Regions from separate parts of the Pseudoalteromonas obscura genome, predicted to be linked through region 3. Evidence: predicted binding sites of a transcription regulator. Region 3 holds the regulator's gene; each other region holds the start of a gene.
What was found. The regulator sigma-54, encoded in region 3, starts transcription at its own class of promoters, with help from an activator protein. The targets are predictions, from matches to a motif close to GTTGGCACGNNNNTNGNNT.
Positions count from the first base shown of each region.

Region 1 (3,172 bases), on a different contig from region 3:
GCCATTGGCTGTTTGAAAATGACCATTGGTTGTAGATGTATCATCGCCTTGATCCAAGTAGCTGTTGTCAAATGCTTCTGTTGGGCTTTGATTCTTTAAATGTACTTCCCATCCACGACCATTATTTGAGTCTACATAAGGACCATGATAGTGACCGTTCACGGCAAATATAAAAGGGTCTAGCTTATCTACCGTTGCAATACTTGCGTTGTAACTTGTAGAGAGCGGCAGTGTTAATTCGAACGGAATAGGCGAGCGCTGGATGTCGCTGCAACCTTCTTCGGTTCTAAAGAATTTACACCCTTCCTGAGTGGGTACCATGTCTCTTGTATCTGTGAAAATGACAGTGATAGCTTCATTGCGGTTGGCTTCAAGCGGGCTATGTTGTGCGGTAGAGCCATCAATTGTCAGTTGTAACTCAGACTCTTTTACATGGCTGCGAGCAATATCTTTGAAGCGGATTGCAAATGCATTGTGGTATCCTGCGCCTACAGCCATAAGTGCACCTTCTACTTTATATTGAACAACCTGACTACCAATTTGACCTGTGGTCGTTCTATATCTGACAACAACATCATTGAAATCGTAGTCACCGGTTTGCGGCCATAGGTCTTCAAATGCAGCTGTTTGCCATGCAGTTGTTGATTCAATCAAGCTGCTCGCAACTACGCTTACTGCAATATCTTCTACCTCACCATTGCCAACACCACCGGTTGGTGCGATGTCACTGTTGTTTGATACTCTAAAGCGTGCCCATGTGTTGCCTTCAACAGCATCAACCGGGACAGGCACTAATACACGATTTTCACCGGCTACACCTGAAAATTCGCTGATAATGCGTTCAGATGATTGGAATTGACCATCTTGATTCCAATCTATCCACGCATTGACAAACCCGTTAGTTGACAGAGTGAATGAAATCAGTGCGTCATACCCAGTTTCAATACTTGTAACAAAGCTCACGCCATTGTCGTCATCTTGCGCTTTCGGTAAATGTTCCGCGCTGACACTGTCACCAAAGTAGAGGTCACCTACGCTGTGGCGGGCACCGTTTTCGTTCAATGATGTACCATAGCTGTCTGGCGCATCGCCATAATCCAATGTGGGCTCTTCGCCTTCGTCAATGATGGGGGCGGTTGCACAGCGCGCACCGTCATTAGTATTTGAAATTGGGCCATAAGCAAACAACTGTGTATCTGACGGGTCTTCAATGTTTACTCGGTAAATATGACCGTCTTGATTACGGCTAATGTAAAAGTTGTTCTCAACATCAAAGTAGACTGCGCCAAAAGTGCCTGATTGGCCGACGTTACCAAGGGAACTGCTAGCGCCTGTAGCGACATTAATACGATGTAAGTTCCCGTTGCTGTCCACACTATATGCAAGACCTGCTTCACCGTTTGGTGCAAATGCCATATCAAAGATGTTTAAATTGAGCGCGCTACCATTAATCACGCGTGTGGCTTGCAGGTAGTCGTTGCTATTTTCGTCCAAAGACACACGATATAAGCCATACGAACCTCCTTTTCTATACACATAGTAGGCATTTTCATGGATAGCGACGTCACCGACATAGAAGTTGGTATCAGGAAACCCAATTGTGTTGAGTGGTTCCAGAGTATAATCCTTCCCGACTCGGCCTACGTCTTTTCGGCTGTAGTCCCATCCGTATAAGTATCTGTCGTGGAGACTAAAGCCAAAACCGTTTAACTTGTCATTGGTTCCTACACTTTGAGCAAATTCACTGTAAGACCCTGAAACTAAATTGACGCCGTAAATAGAGGCTGTATTGCCTTGCACTAAGAACGCTTTTGACGGGCAAGTATCGAAAGGGGTGGCACTGGCACCTGCCGACAGCAAGCATAAGCTGAGTAATCTGTATTTCATGTTTCTCTCCAACATATAAATTAGCTATGATTGAGTTTGCAATCGAGATGCCAAAGTTAAAATATTGAATTTAAAGTTGTTTTTTATTTTTTTGAAATGAGATTGCAACTTGCGATGCGGTTTAAAAACTGAGAGTAGCATTTTGATAAAAATGAAATGCACCATGAAAAATGGCTAGGGTATTAAAAATCATACAGAATATTTTTAGTTGACGGCTTTGTGGATTTTTCTAAAAACGGAGATGATTTACTTATACCGCTCTTGCCATCTCAAACATAATACCTGTTTAATTCAGGTTGGCAGTCGAAAGAACAGTACAGTAATAAGGTTAAAAAAAAGCCTTCATCATGAAGAGAAGGCTTTTATTATTTTTATCTGTTTGGGGGGCTTATTTTGCCATAAAGCGTCTGAACCCAACTAAAGAGAGCATGAACAAGCTGATAATGCCAAACGAACCGCTTGAACCGTTATCTTTTTCAACCGCTTGAGTAGGTGTCTCAGCTGTTGAATCAGGCGTTTCAACCGTTGTATCAGGTGTTTGAACTGTTGTATCAGGCGTTTCAACTTCTGGCTTATCTTCATCAACTTTTGCAGCAGGTAATTTTACGACGATGCTTGCATTTTGCGAATGAGAGAGGCCAAATGAGTCGGTTACTGTGAGCGTAAACTCAAGCGTCTCGTCTTGGGTCACTGCTGGCGCAATAAACGTTAGTTGCGTATTGTCGCTAGATAGGGTTACGTCCGGCCCACTGTTTTGCTCCCAGCTATAAACCATATCATCGCCATCAGGATCTGTTGAAGAAGCAACAATGACTACCTCATCGCCTGGAGAGGCACTTTGAGTTTCACTTGTTAAGGTCACTATTGGGGCATTGTTCTTGCTGATATTAACTTTCATTAACTCAGTTGAGCTCGCACCGAAGCTATCTGTCGCAGTTAACTGATAAGCAATAGTCAAATTTTGCAGCGCTTTCTCTGCTTTGATGGTCATACTTGCTTTATCACCTACCACCTCACCTTGGACTGGCAATTTGACCCAAGAATAGGTAATCGCGTCGCCTTCAGGATCTGTCGTCTGTGATGCATCCAGCGTGAACTCGGTTTCGCTTCTTACATTGATTTCGTTTTGTACAAACTTGATAACTGGCGCTTGGTTCGCGGCAATATTAACCTCAACTTGTGCGCTGGTAGAGGCACCAAGCCGATCAGTAACGGTAACTTGATAAGTTTTAGTTGTATCTTGCGTGACTTTTTCAGCTGTGATAGCGAGCATGGCCTCATTACC
Region 1 covers NZ_JASJUT010000001.1:961,478-964,649, reverse strand. The annotation lists gene QNM18_RS04145 (LruC domain-containing protein) at 1-1,887, opposite strand, end outside; gene QNM18_RS04140 (trypsin-like serine protease) at 2,276-3,172, opposite strand, start outside.
Region 1: QNM18_RS04145 (LruC domain-containing protein) is a predicted target of sigma-54. The motif match lies at 1,924-1,942, and genes of this name have one in related genera.

Region 2 (3,172 bases), on a different contig from region 3:
ACAAAGCCATCAATTTGCGTCATGTTTGTATGGTTTGTAAAGGAGACTCTGTCATAATAGTGGCAGGCAATGGGCACTTTGCTATCAAAACTCAGGGGATCGCCCTGCAAGATGGCAATCTCGGCGAGCAAATTCGTGTAAAAAATGTAAAATCAGGGAAAACCATCCGAGCACGCGTAAAAGATGTTGATTCAGTTGCGGTCAATATTTAAAATTTTTGCTAAAGTTAGTAGTGGAATGGTCGATAAAAAGACTGAAACAACTATTTATATGGGTCAATGTCATGGTTAATAACATTAACGGTCAAAATCAGCCAAACAATGTTGCTAATAATATTAAGCAACAACGTGCTGAATTGCAAAGAAATGATGCAAGTAATACGGCAACAAAGCCTGCTGCTCAACAAAAAGCGGCCTCAGATTCGGTTAGCTTGACGCCACAGGCACAGCAATTAAAAGGCTTGCAAGACAAAGCACAACAAACTCCAGCATTTGATAGTAAGAAAGTAGAAGAGCTTAAAAAAGCCATTTCAGAAGGCAAGTATCAGGTTGACGCTGAGAAACTTGCCAAAAATATAGCGGCATTTGAATTCGATTTATATGGATAAAGATATTGAGCTGTGTATACAGCAACTTACGGCACAAATTACATCACTAGAAGCTTTGACCCAGCTTCTAGACGATGAACTAACCGCGCTCAGTTCTAGAAACGGCGATGGCTTAAAAGATATCGCGCGGCAAAAAATTACCTTCTTAAATACAATACAGAAGACTGATAAAAGTTTATCAACTTACCCGAAAGAGTTGTTTCAAGATCCAGATGTGGCGCCCTTAACGGAGCAAATCAATTTATTGCTAATCAAATGCAAAAACCAAAATGAGGTGAATGCCAAAGCAGCTCATTTAGCACATATGACAGTGCGTGAATTAAAAGAGATATTGATTGGCAGGCCAATGTCGACCACTTACACAGAAGAAGGAAATGTGGTTGAAAACGTAGGCGAAATCGTCAAAAACCTCAAAGCTTAAGTTAATCTTAGCGACAAAAAAAGCACTGTGTCGACAGTGCTTTTTTTGTTAGAAATGGCTAGTAGTACGTGACTCTTTGAATCTTTTTCGGTTTTACTTGACCAATATAAAGGTCATATACGGTTTTCATATCGAGCTCCAACTCAGTGGTATAAATATCACCCACCGCATATGACTTAAGTACTCGGGCACCTCGGATCACCCCCTGAACTTGGCTGCGCAACCCATCATTTTGTGCAACGACGCCCCGCACGGTAGTCGTGGCATTAAGCTGGTGGCCGTAAACCTGCTCGGCTAGCTCTCGATACGCTTCCAGTTTAGATACTTTAATTGCCATAAGCATTTTTTCACTATCGCTCGCCCCTGGCTGTGCGTCCAAAGGCGCGTACCCTATCGCTTTTAAAACCGGGTAGCTATCTGGTTGAACGTAACTATATTCTACATGTTTGTCGATAATTGAGCTGCAGCCAGCAAGACCTACCACTACACCTATGGCTAAAATTTTGCTAATTTTAAATAACTTTCGCATATGTTACCGACTCCTAATCATGCCAAATTGCCTTTGTGTTAATATGGCATGCACAAATTGCGCCAATGCTATTGGCATAGGATTTGCTGAACTATGAAATAGAAGTCAAAATTTTGATATGGTATTGAACGATGAAAAAAGTAAGTAGTACAGCTCTTGTAGCCTGTTTACTAAGCTTTAGTGCTCAAGCAGAATGGTTTGAAGTAACAGGGTATGCAAATGCATACACAACTGACAGAGCAGCGGCAAGGCAAGAAGCTGTGCAAGATGCCATAACACAAGCGCTGATTTTTTCTGGTGCCACTGTATCAAGCATTCAAACGCTCGCAGATGGCGTGCTTGCACAAGATCATATAAAAATTAAAAGCCACGGTGAAATCCAAGAGATCAATCTAGTATCAGAAAACACTAAAGATGGTGTTATGAGTGTAACTCTTCACTTAGATATCTTCCCTAAACAACAGCAGTGCCCTGAAGAGTCGTTTAATAAACAGATCACGATAACCCAAAGCCAGCTGATGCAACCTCATCAAGCCAGACTTGGTCAAATTTTTGACATACATAAATCGACCAGTGAACGCATGTATCACACATTGATGCAACGCAATATGTCGGTCAAGCCTATCCCATTTATAGATAAGAGCATTAATGTACGTGCGTTCTTTTCACAAAATTTTGATTACGACGCTCAGCTTATTGAGAGCCTCACAGCCTCAAGCAATAGCCAATATGTATTGCTCAGCCAAATAACAGACCTCGCCAGTACACAACAATTAAACAGTGATTATGCTTTTTGGCAAGATGACGAATACGTGAGAAGTTTCAAAATAGATTTTGCCGCTTTCGACGCAATCAGCAAAGATAAAGTATGGCAACAACACTATAGCGTAACAGGTGTGTGGCCCTATGAAAAAACCAAGATCATCGACGTATATAGCGACACCTTTTGGCATACTGACTATGGCAAACGTATACAAGGTGTTTTTAATAGCCTTGCCCAAGATCTAAACCAAGCTTTTTCATGTCTGCCAACAAAAGGTAGGATCCTTCACAAAGATCAAGATCAGGTTGTAATTAACTTAGGCAGTGCTCATGGGCTAAAAGAAGGACAGATTTTGAGTATCGCACACCGCAGTGACGTTGCAGGTGAGAGAAACCAGTTTTTTACGCGCAGCATTCAAACAATTAATCGTGTCAAAGTAACACAAGTTAATGCCCAAAATGCCATCGCAAAAAATATAAACAGCAGACCAATGAACAATATCCAAATAAACGATATTGTCGAACTTATCATCGCCCCCAGTGAAGACTTTGCACTATAACCTGGCTTCTCTGGAGCCTTTTAAACTCAAATTATTCAGCTGGCGTCCCCGGTAGGAATCGAACCTACATCAAAGCCTTAGGAGGGCCCCGTTTTATCCATTAAACTACGGGGACACGCTATCACATCAGAGGGTAAACTCTTGTTTGTGCGGTTATATTTATAACAGCGCTAAACCCTAAATGACAAGTATATTTTGAAAATAGTACGCAAAAACAGAAACCTAAATACGCAATTAAGGTATAGAGTTAGAAATGAGCTAGTTTTGGAGCCATGGCTTGACTACTTACAGCT
Region 2 covers NZ_JASJUT010000002.1:487,477-490,648, forward strand. The annotation lists gene flgA (flagellar basal body P-ring formation chaperone FlgA) at 1-212, shown strand, start outside; gene flgM (flagellar biosynthesis anti-sigma factor FlgM) at 284-607, shown strand; gene flgN (flagellar export chaperone FlgN) at 600-1,028, shown strand; gene QNM18_RS06350 (LPP20 family lipoprotein) at 1,087-1,557, opposite strand; gene QNM18_RS06355 (flagellar assembly protein T N-terminal domain-containing protein) at 1,689-2,879, shown strand; tRNA gene QNM18_RS06360 (tRNA-Arg) at 2,920-2,994, opposite strand.
Region 2: QNM18_RS06350 (LPP20 family lipoprotein) is a predicted target of sigma-54. The motif match lies at 1,606-1,624, and genes of this name have one in related genera.

Region 3 (3,172 bases):
CAATGAAGTGCGCTATGATGTCGCAAATCGCCTGCTGACAATCAAGGGTAACGCAGAGATCAGCCAAGCAGGCCAAAAGATTTCCGCTCAAGAAATACTCTATGATATGGAAAAACAGCTGATCAGCGCACAAAAAGCCAATGACGAAGGTAAGCGCGTAAGAACAGTCTTACTCCCTGTTGACAAAAAACAAGATGGTAACAAGGAGCAACAGTGAGCACACTAAAAGCCACAGCACTCGCCAAAAGCTACAAAGGCAGACAAGTTGTTAAAAATGTCGAACTAAGTGTTGAAGCTGGGAGCATTGTGGGTTTGCTAGGGCCTAATGGCGCAGGTAAAACCACCACTTTTTATATGATTGTCGGTTTAGTGCCAAGTGACAAAGGCAGCATTCACATTGATCAGCAAGACATCACCCTACTGCCAATGCACAGCCGTGCACGTATGGGGATAGGCTATTTACCACAAGAGTCATCGATATTCAGAAAGTTGACGGTTTATCAAAATTTAATGGCTATTTTGGAAACTCGTAAAGACCTAAATAAAGCTCAGCGTGAAACGATATTAAACGAATTATTGGACGAATTTAATATTCAACATATTCGCTCTAGTTTAGGAATGGCGCTTTCCGGTGGAGAGCGTCGTCGAGTCGAAATTGCTCGCGCTTTAGCCGCAGATCCAAAATTTATTCTATTAGATGAGCCTTTTGCTGGCGTTGATCCCATTTCAGTGTTAGATATAAAGAAAATTATTGAGCATTTAAAAAACCGTGGAATCGGTGTGTTGATCACAGATCACAATGTGCGTGAAACATTGGATGTATGTGAAAAAGCCTATATTGTTTCCCATGGTGAATTAATTGCTTCAGGTAGTCCTGAACATGTTTTAGCGGATCAAACAGTCCGAGATGTCTACTTAGGCGAACAATTCAGGCTATAGTTAAGAATAAGCGTAACAACAGAAAGGATTGTTAGAGATACATGAGGCAATCGCTACAGCTGCGCATGGGGCAGCAATTAACAATGACACCACAACTGCAGCAGGCGATTCGCCTGCTGCAGTTGAGCACATTAGACCTCCAGCAAGAAATTCAAGAAGCGCTGGACAGCAATCCTTTATTGGAAGTAGAAGAAAACGAACAAGAGTCTTTTGACAACGGTCTAGATAAAACGCAAGAGCAATCACAGACAAGCGAAAAAGCGGAGTCCAGTTCTGAGGAGATCCCTGAGCCGCAGCTCAGTGATTATGAGCAAGACACTGACACAGCTCTAAATAAAGAGACACTCAGCGATGAGATGGCGATGGATGTTACTTGGGATGAATACATCAGTGCGGCACCGGTTAGTTCATCAGGACCTATGCCTGAGGATGAAAGTGTTTACCAAGGGCAAACAACAGAAAGCTTGCAAGAATATTTGATGTGGCAGCTTGAGCTCACGCCATTTAGCGCGACGGATAGACTGATCGCACTGTCAATTGTAGAGGGGGTCGATGATTCTGGCATTTTAACCGTATCGTGTGAAGACATTTTAGAAAGCTTGAATCTAGACAATGATCAAGATCCCGTCGAACTCGATGAAGTTGAAGCTGTATTAAAACGCATCCAACTCTTTGATCCAGTAGGCATCGCCGCTCGAAGCCTTCAGGAATGCTTAATCGTACAACTCAATCAATTTGCAGCAGACACCCCTTGGCTTGAACAAACCAAGTTAGTTATCGATGAACATATCGATCTATTAGCGAATCGTGATTATCGTACTATCATGAAGAAAACAAAGCTCAAAGAAGGTGAGCTAAAAGAAGTGATGACGTTGATCCACAGCTTAAACCCTAAGCCCGCGGCAAGTATAGTGCAAGAAGAAGCCGATTACGTGATCCCTGATGTCTCAGTGAAAAAGGTCAAGGGGCGTTGGGTTGTAGAGCTAAACCCTGACTCTATGCCTAAAATAAGAGTTAACGATCATTACGCTGCAATGTCTCGCTCTGTAAAATCAAGCAGTGACAGTCAATTTATTCGCTCTCATTTACAAGAAGCAAAGTGGTTTATTAAAAGCCTTGAAAGCAGAAATGAAACTTTATTGAAAGTTACTAATTGCATTGTGCAGCAACAACAGGCATTCTTTGAACATGGCCCTGAGGCAATGAGACCTATGGTACTCAATGATGTTGCTGAAATGGTTGACATGCACGAGTCGACAATATCTCGAGTAACAACGCAAAAATACATGCACACGCCTCGTGGCATTTACGAATTGAAATACTTCTTCTCGAGCCACGTTAGTACCGAGAATGGTGGTGAATGCTCTTCCACAGCAATCCGAGCACTCATCAAAAAGCTAATTGCAGCTGAAAACTCAGCTAAACCTTTGAGTGATAGCAAAATTGCAGATGTATTAGCTGATCAAGGTATTAAGGTGGCAAGACGTACTATTGCCAAATACCGAGAGTCTTTGGCTATTCCACCGTCTAATCAACGTAAGAGCTTGATTTAGGCGTAACAAAAGAAGGAAAAATGCTTATGCAACTAAATTTAACTGGTCGCCATGTAGAAATTACCGATTCATTAAGAGACTACGTAACGAGTAAGTTTGCGAAGCTAGAAAGGCATTTTGATCACATCAACAACGTACATGTAATCTTAGATGTCGAAAAACTCATACAAAAAGCAGAAGCCACATTGCATGTCAACGGAGGTGAATTGTTCGCTTCTACAGAACATAAAGATATGTATGCAGCAATTGATGGTTTGATTGATAAGCTAGACCGACAAGTGATTAAACATAAAGAGAAGCTAACTCGACACTAAATCATGAAACTTAGCACACTCATTTCCGAGGACTGTAGCAAAGCTGCGGTCCTTTTTAATAGTAAGAAAAGAATACTTCAATATATTAGTGAGTTGGCGCAGCAAAAAATTCCAAGTGCCAATCAACATGAGATTCTTGAGGCACTTTTATGCCGCGAAAAGCTTGGCAGTACAGGGATAGGTAAAGGGATAGCGATCCCACATGGTAGATTGCCAGGTTTAAATAATATTGTTGCCATCATACTTGTAAATCAACAAGCCATTCCTTTTGATGCCTATGACGATCGCAATGTAGACATTTTTGTTGCACTCATCGTACCAGATGGTGAAAATAAACAACATTTAGAGACCTTAGCTAGTATCGCT
Region 3 covers NZ_JASJUT010000011.1:95,205-98,376, reverse strand. The annotation lists gene lptA (lipopolysaccharide transport periplasmic protein LptA) at 1-217, shown strand, start outside; gene lptB (LPS export ABC transporter ATP-binding protein) at 214-939, shown strand; gene QNM18_RS20950 (RNA polymerase factor sigma-54) at 981-2,492, shown strand; gene hpf (ribosome hibernation promoting factor) at 2,519-2,806, shown strand; gene ptsN (PTS IIA-like nitrogen regulatory protein PtsN) at 2,810-3,172, shown strand, end outside.

Region 4 (3,172 bases), on a different contig from region 3:
CTTCTGCATCCGCTTTTGCAACATAATCAACTGCAACGGAGACGCTGATCCGACGGATCACGCCAGTTTGTTGACGCTTATGAGAAATCGTTGTATCCAGCTCGTAGTTGCGCGTCGCCTCTTTTTGCGAACGACTCGGTGTAGTACCTTTGCCGCTGCCACCAGCACCTGCTACTTCAGGAATATTCGAGTCCATCGGTGGCTGATTACTCAACGCACCTGGGATACCTGCGGTGATCCCACCAATGTTACTCTCTTCAAAAGTGGTTTCACTGCGCACTGCGGGTAAGTCAGGGTTAAAGCGTTTTTGCGTTTCTTCAACCGCACTGAAGTCCATAGTCAAGTCAACTTGCGCTGTGAAATTGCCCAGCCCAACAACCGGGATCATAATGCTGTCTATTTTAGATAAATATTCAGATTCACGTTTGCGTTCAATTTCATACTCTTTGCGTGAGCGTGCAGCCAATGAATCTTGAGAACCTGAGTTGAGTAGTCGACCATTTTGGTCTGTCACGGTGACACGTGATGGCTCCAAGCCTTGTACTGCGGACGCGACGATATCTACAATTGAGTCAACCTCTTCACCATCTAGCGTGCGGCCGCGTTTCATTGTTAATACCACAGTCGCTGAAGGCTTTTTCTCTCTGCGAGCAAATACATTCTCTTTTGGTATTGCCAACAATACTTTTGCACGATTGATGTCTTGCAACTCTTCAATTGTGCGAGCTAGCTGCTGCTCTCGGCTATGCTTTAGTCGCTCTCTTTCAAGACGCTGACTCACACCAAAGCCCATATCCTGCATTAAGATATCTGCGCCTGACGAAGGTGATTGTGAAAATCCATCTCGCGCCATTTTTAATTTGATGTTTTGGTAATCTGACTCGGCAACCATGATGGTATTGCCTTCAAGGTCATACTCAATTTTTTGCGCGTCTAAAAAGTCTAGGGTTTGCACCAATTCATCAGTGGGATATTGACCCAGCGGACGCATATCTGGCTGACGCGCCCAAATGATGATGAAAACAGCGATTGCCAAGCAAATTGCCAGTGCGATGACGAGCGTAACTTGACGTAGCATATCAACGCCGCTCAAAGCGCTAAAATAGCCAGACTTTTGCTCTTGCTGGGTGTCTGCGCCTTCAGCTACAGCACCTGCTTGGTTGTCTGAAAGTGCTAAATCTGTCGTTTGATTCGTAGCCACAGTTACTCTCCAATCATCTCTTCAATTATACCGGCATGCTCATGATATCTTTGTAAGCTTCTACAAGTTTATTACGAACTTGTACAGTTGCTTCAAAAGCGACCGATGATTTATTTTTTGCAATCATCGCCTCTGCCAAAGAGACACTGCGATCTCCCATCTCAACCGCAGTCACTTTTTCTTTTGCATCTCTTTGCAAACCGGCCACTGTATTCAATGCATTTTGCAGCACGTCACCAAACTGCGCCGTTGACGTAGCAGCACTTTCTTGAATAGGCGGCTTCGCCTGTGGTTGAACTCGGCCCGCTTGCGCTGCCATAGATTGCATTTCTTGATATAGACTGGTGTTTTGAATTTTCATGTCGCTCACCCTGTAAATACTCTTACACTGGATAAAGCACTAATCATGCCAACTTTTAACCCTTTAATTTCAAAAGGTTACAAGTTAATTTGGAGGGGCAATATTTTGACAGGTTATAAAGCAACCAGTTGATAACTGGTTGCTTTATATAAATTAGGCTGGAACTGGTAATCCTAAATCTCGCATTTTAGCTAGCTTATATCTCAGCGTTCTGGGGCTTATCCCGAGTATTTCCGCTACGTCCTTACGCTTACCGTTACAACGCGTTAATGTATCCAGAATAATTTGATGCTCCTTGTCTTGGAGCTCTTCTTTGTAGCTCAGGCTATCTACTGGTGTTGTATGGTTTTGCTCTTCAACAGGCTCTACTTTAAAAGGAGATGCATCCAATTCCACTGGATTGGGGTTGAGGATAGTTTCTCCTGAAGCTTCAATGGGAATCAAATTTTCAATAAAAACATCCGCATCAGATACTTCATTGCCTTGTTGTAGAATAAGGGCACGCTGAACTACGTTATCGAGTTCCCTAACATTACCCGGCCATGCATGTTGCAATAATTTTTGCTGAGCAGCCACAGTAAGCTGAGGTGTCGGCTGGTTGGACTTCTGACAATGTCTATCCATTAAATGCATCGCCAAAGGCACAATATCTGCGGCTCTGTCTTTCAATGGTAGCCATGTTAACGGAAATACATTCAGGCGATAGTATAAATCTTCACGGAATTTGCCTTCTGCAACCGCATCTTTTAAATCTCGGTTACTGGTTGCCAAAACTCTGACATCCAATTCAATGGTTTTCCTACCACCTAGCCTTTCAACTTCACGCTCTTGTAATACACGGAGCAGCTTAGCTTGCAGACCAAGATCCATTTCAGTGATTTCGTCAAGTAAAATAGTCCCCTTTTGCGCTTGCTCAAATTTACCTGGACATGCTTGAATCGCGCCGGTAAAGGCACCTTTTTCATACCCGAATAATGTTGCCTCAAGCATGTTTTCAGGTATTGCAGCACAGTTAATTGCAACAAAAGGTTCGCTCTTTCGCTCAGAGTTGTCATGGATATAACGTGCCAAAACTTCTTTACCTGAGCCACTTGGACCCAACACCATGACACTGGCATCTGACAACGCCACTTTTTTGGCGAGATTCAAAAGCTGCAAACTTTTTTCATCTGCAACAATTGGCCCATCCGTTTCTTTCTCTTTCTCCGGCATATAACGGCTAACCATATTGAGTAGCACCTCTGGCGCAAATGGCTTAGCCATGTAATCAATGGCACCCAAGCGCATTGCTTCAACAGCATCATCAATGGTTGCATATGCCGTCATCATCAATACTGGTAAATTTGGAAAGTTCAGTTTAATACTTTTGAGCAGGTCAATACCGCTCATCTGACCCATTTGAACATCACTGACAACCAGTGAGAAGCTCTGCTGTTTTAGCAATATCATTGCTTGCTCAGCGCTATCAGCCTCAACACAATCAATACCAGCGAGCTCTAGAGTATCCAAAAGTGCTTCACGTAAACCTGCGTCATCTTCAACGACTAGAATTTTATTGCTCATACAACCTCCTGAAGTTGAGTATGTTGAGAAATGGGTAATAGCATACT
Region 4 covers NZ_JASJUT010000018.1:64,124-67,295, reverse strand. The annotation lists gene fliF (flagellar basal-body MS-ring/collar protein FliF) at 1-1,201, opposite strand, end outside; gene fliE (flagellar hook-basal body complex protein FliE) at 1,227-1,562, opposite strand; gene QNM18_RS25810 (sigma-54-dependent transcriptional regulator) at 1,716-3,125, opposite strand; gene QNM18_RS25805 (sensor histidine kinase) at 3,122-3,172, opposite strand, start outside.
Region 4: fliE (flagellar hook-basal body complex protein FliE) is a predicted target of sigma-54. The motif match lies at 1,597-1,615, and genes of this name have one in related genera.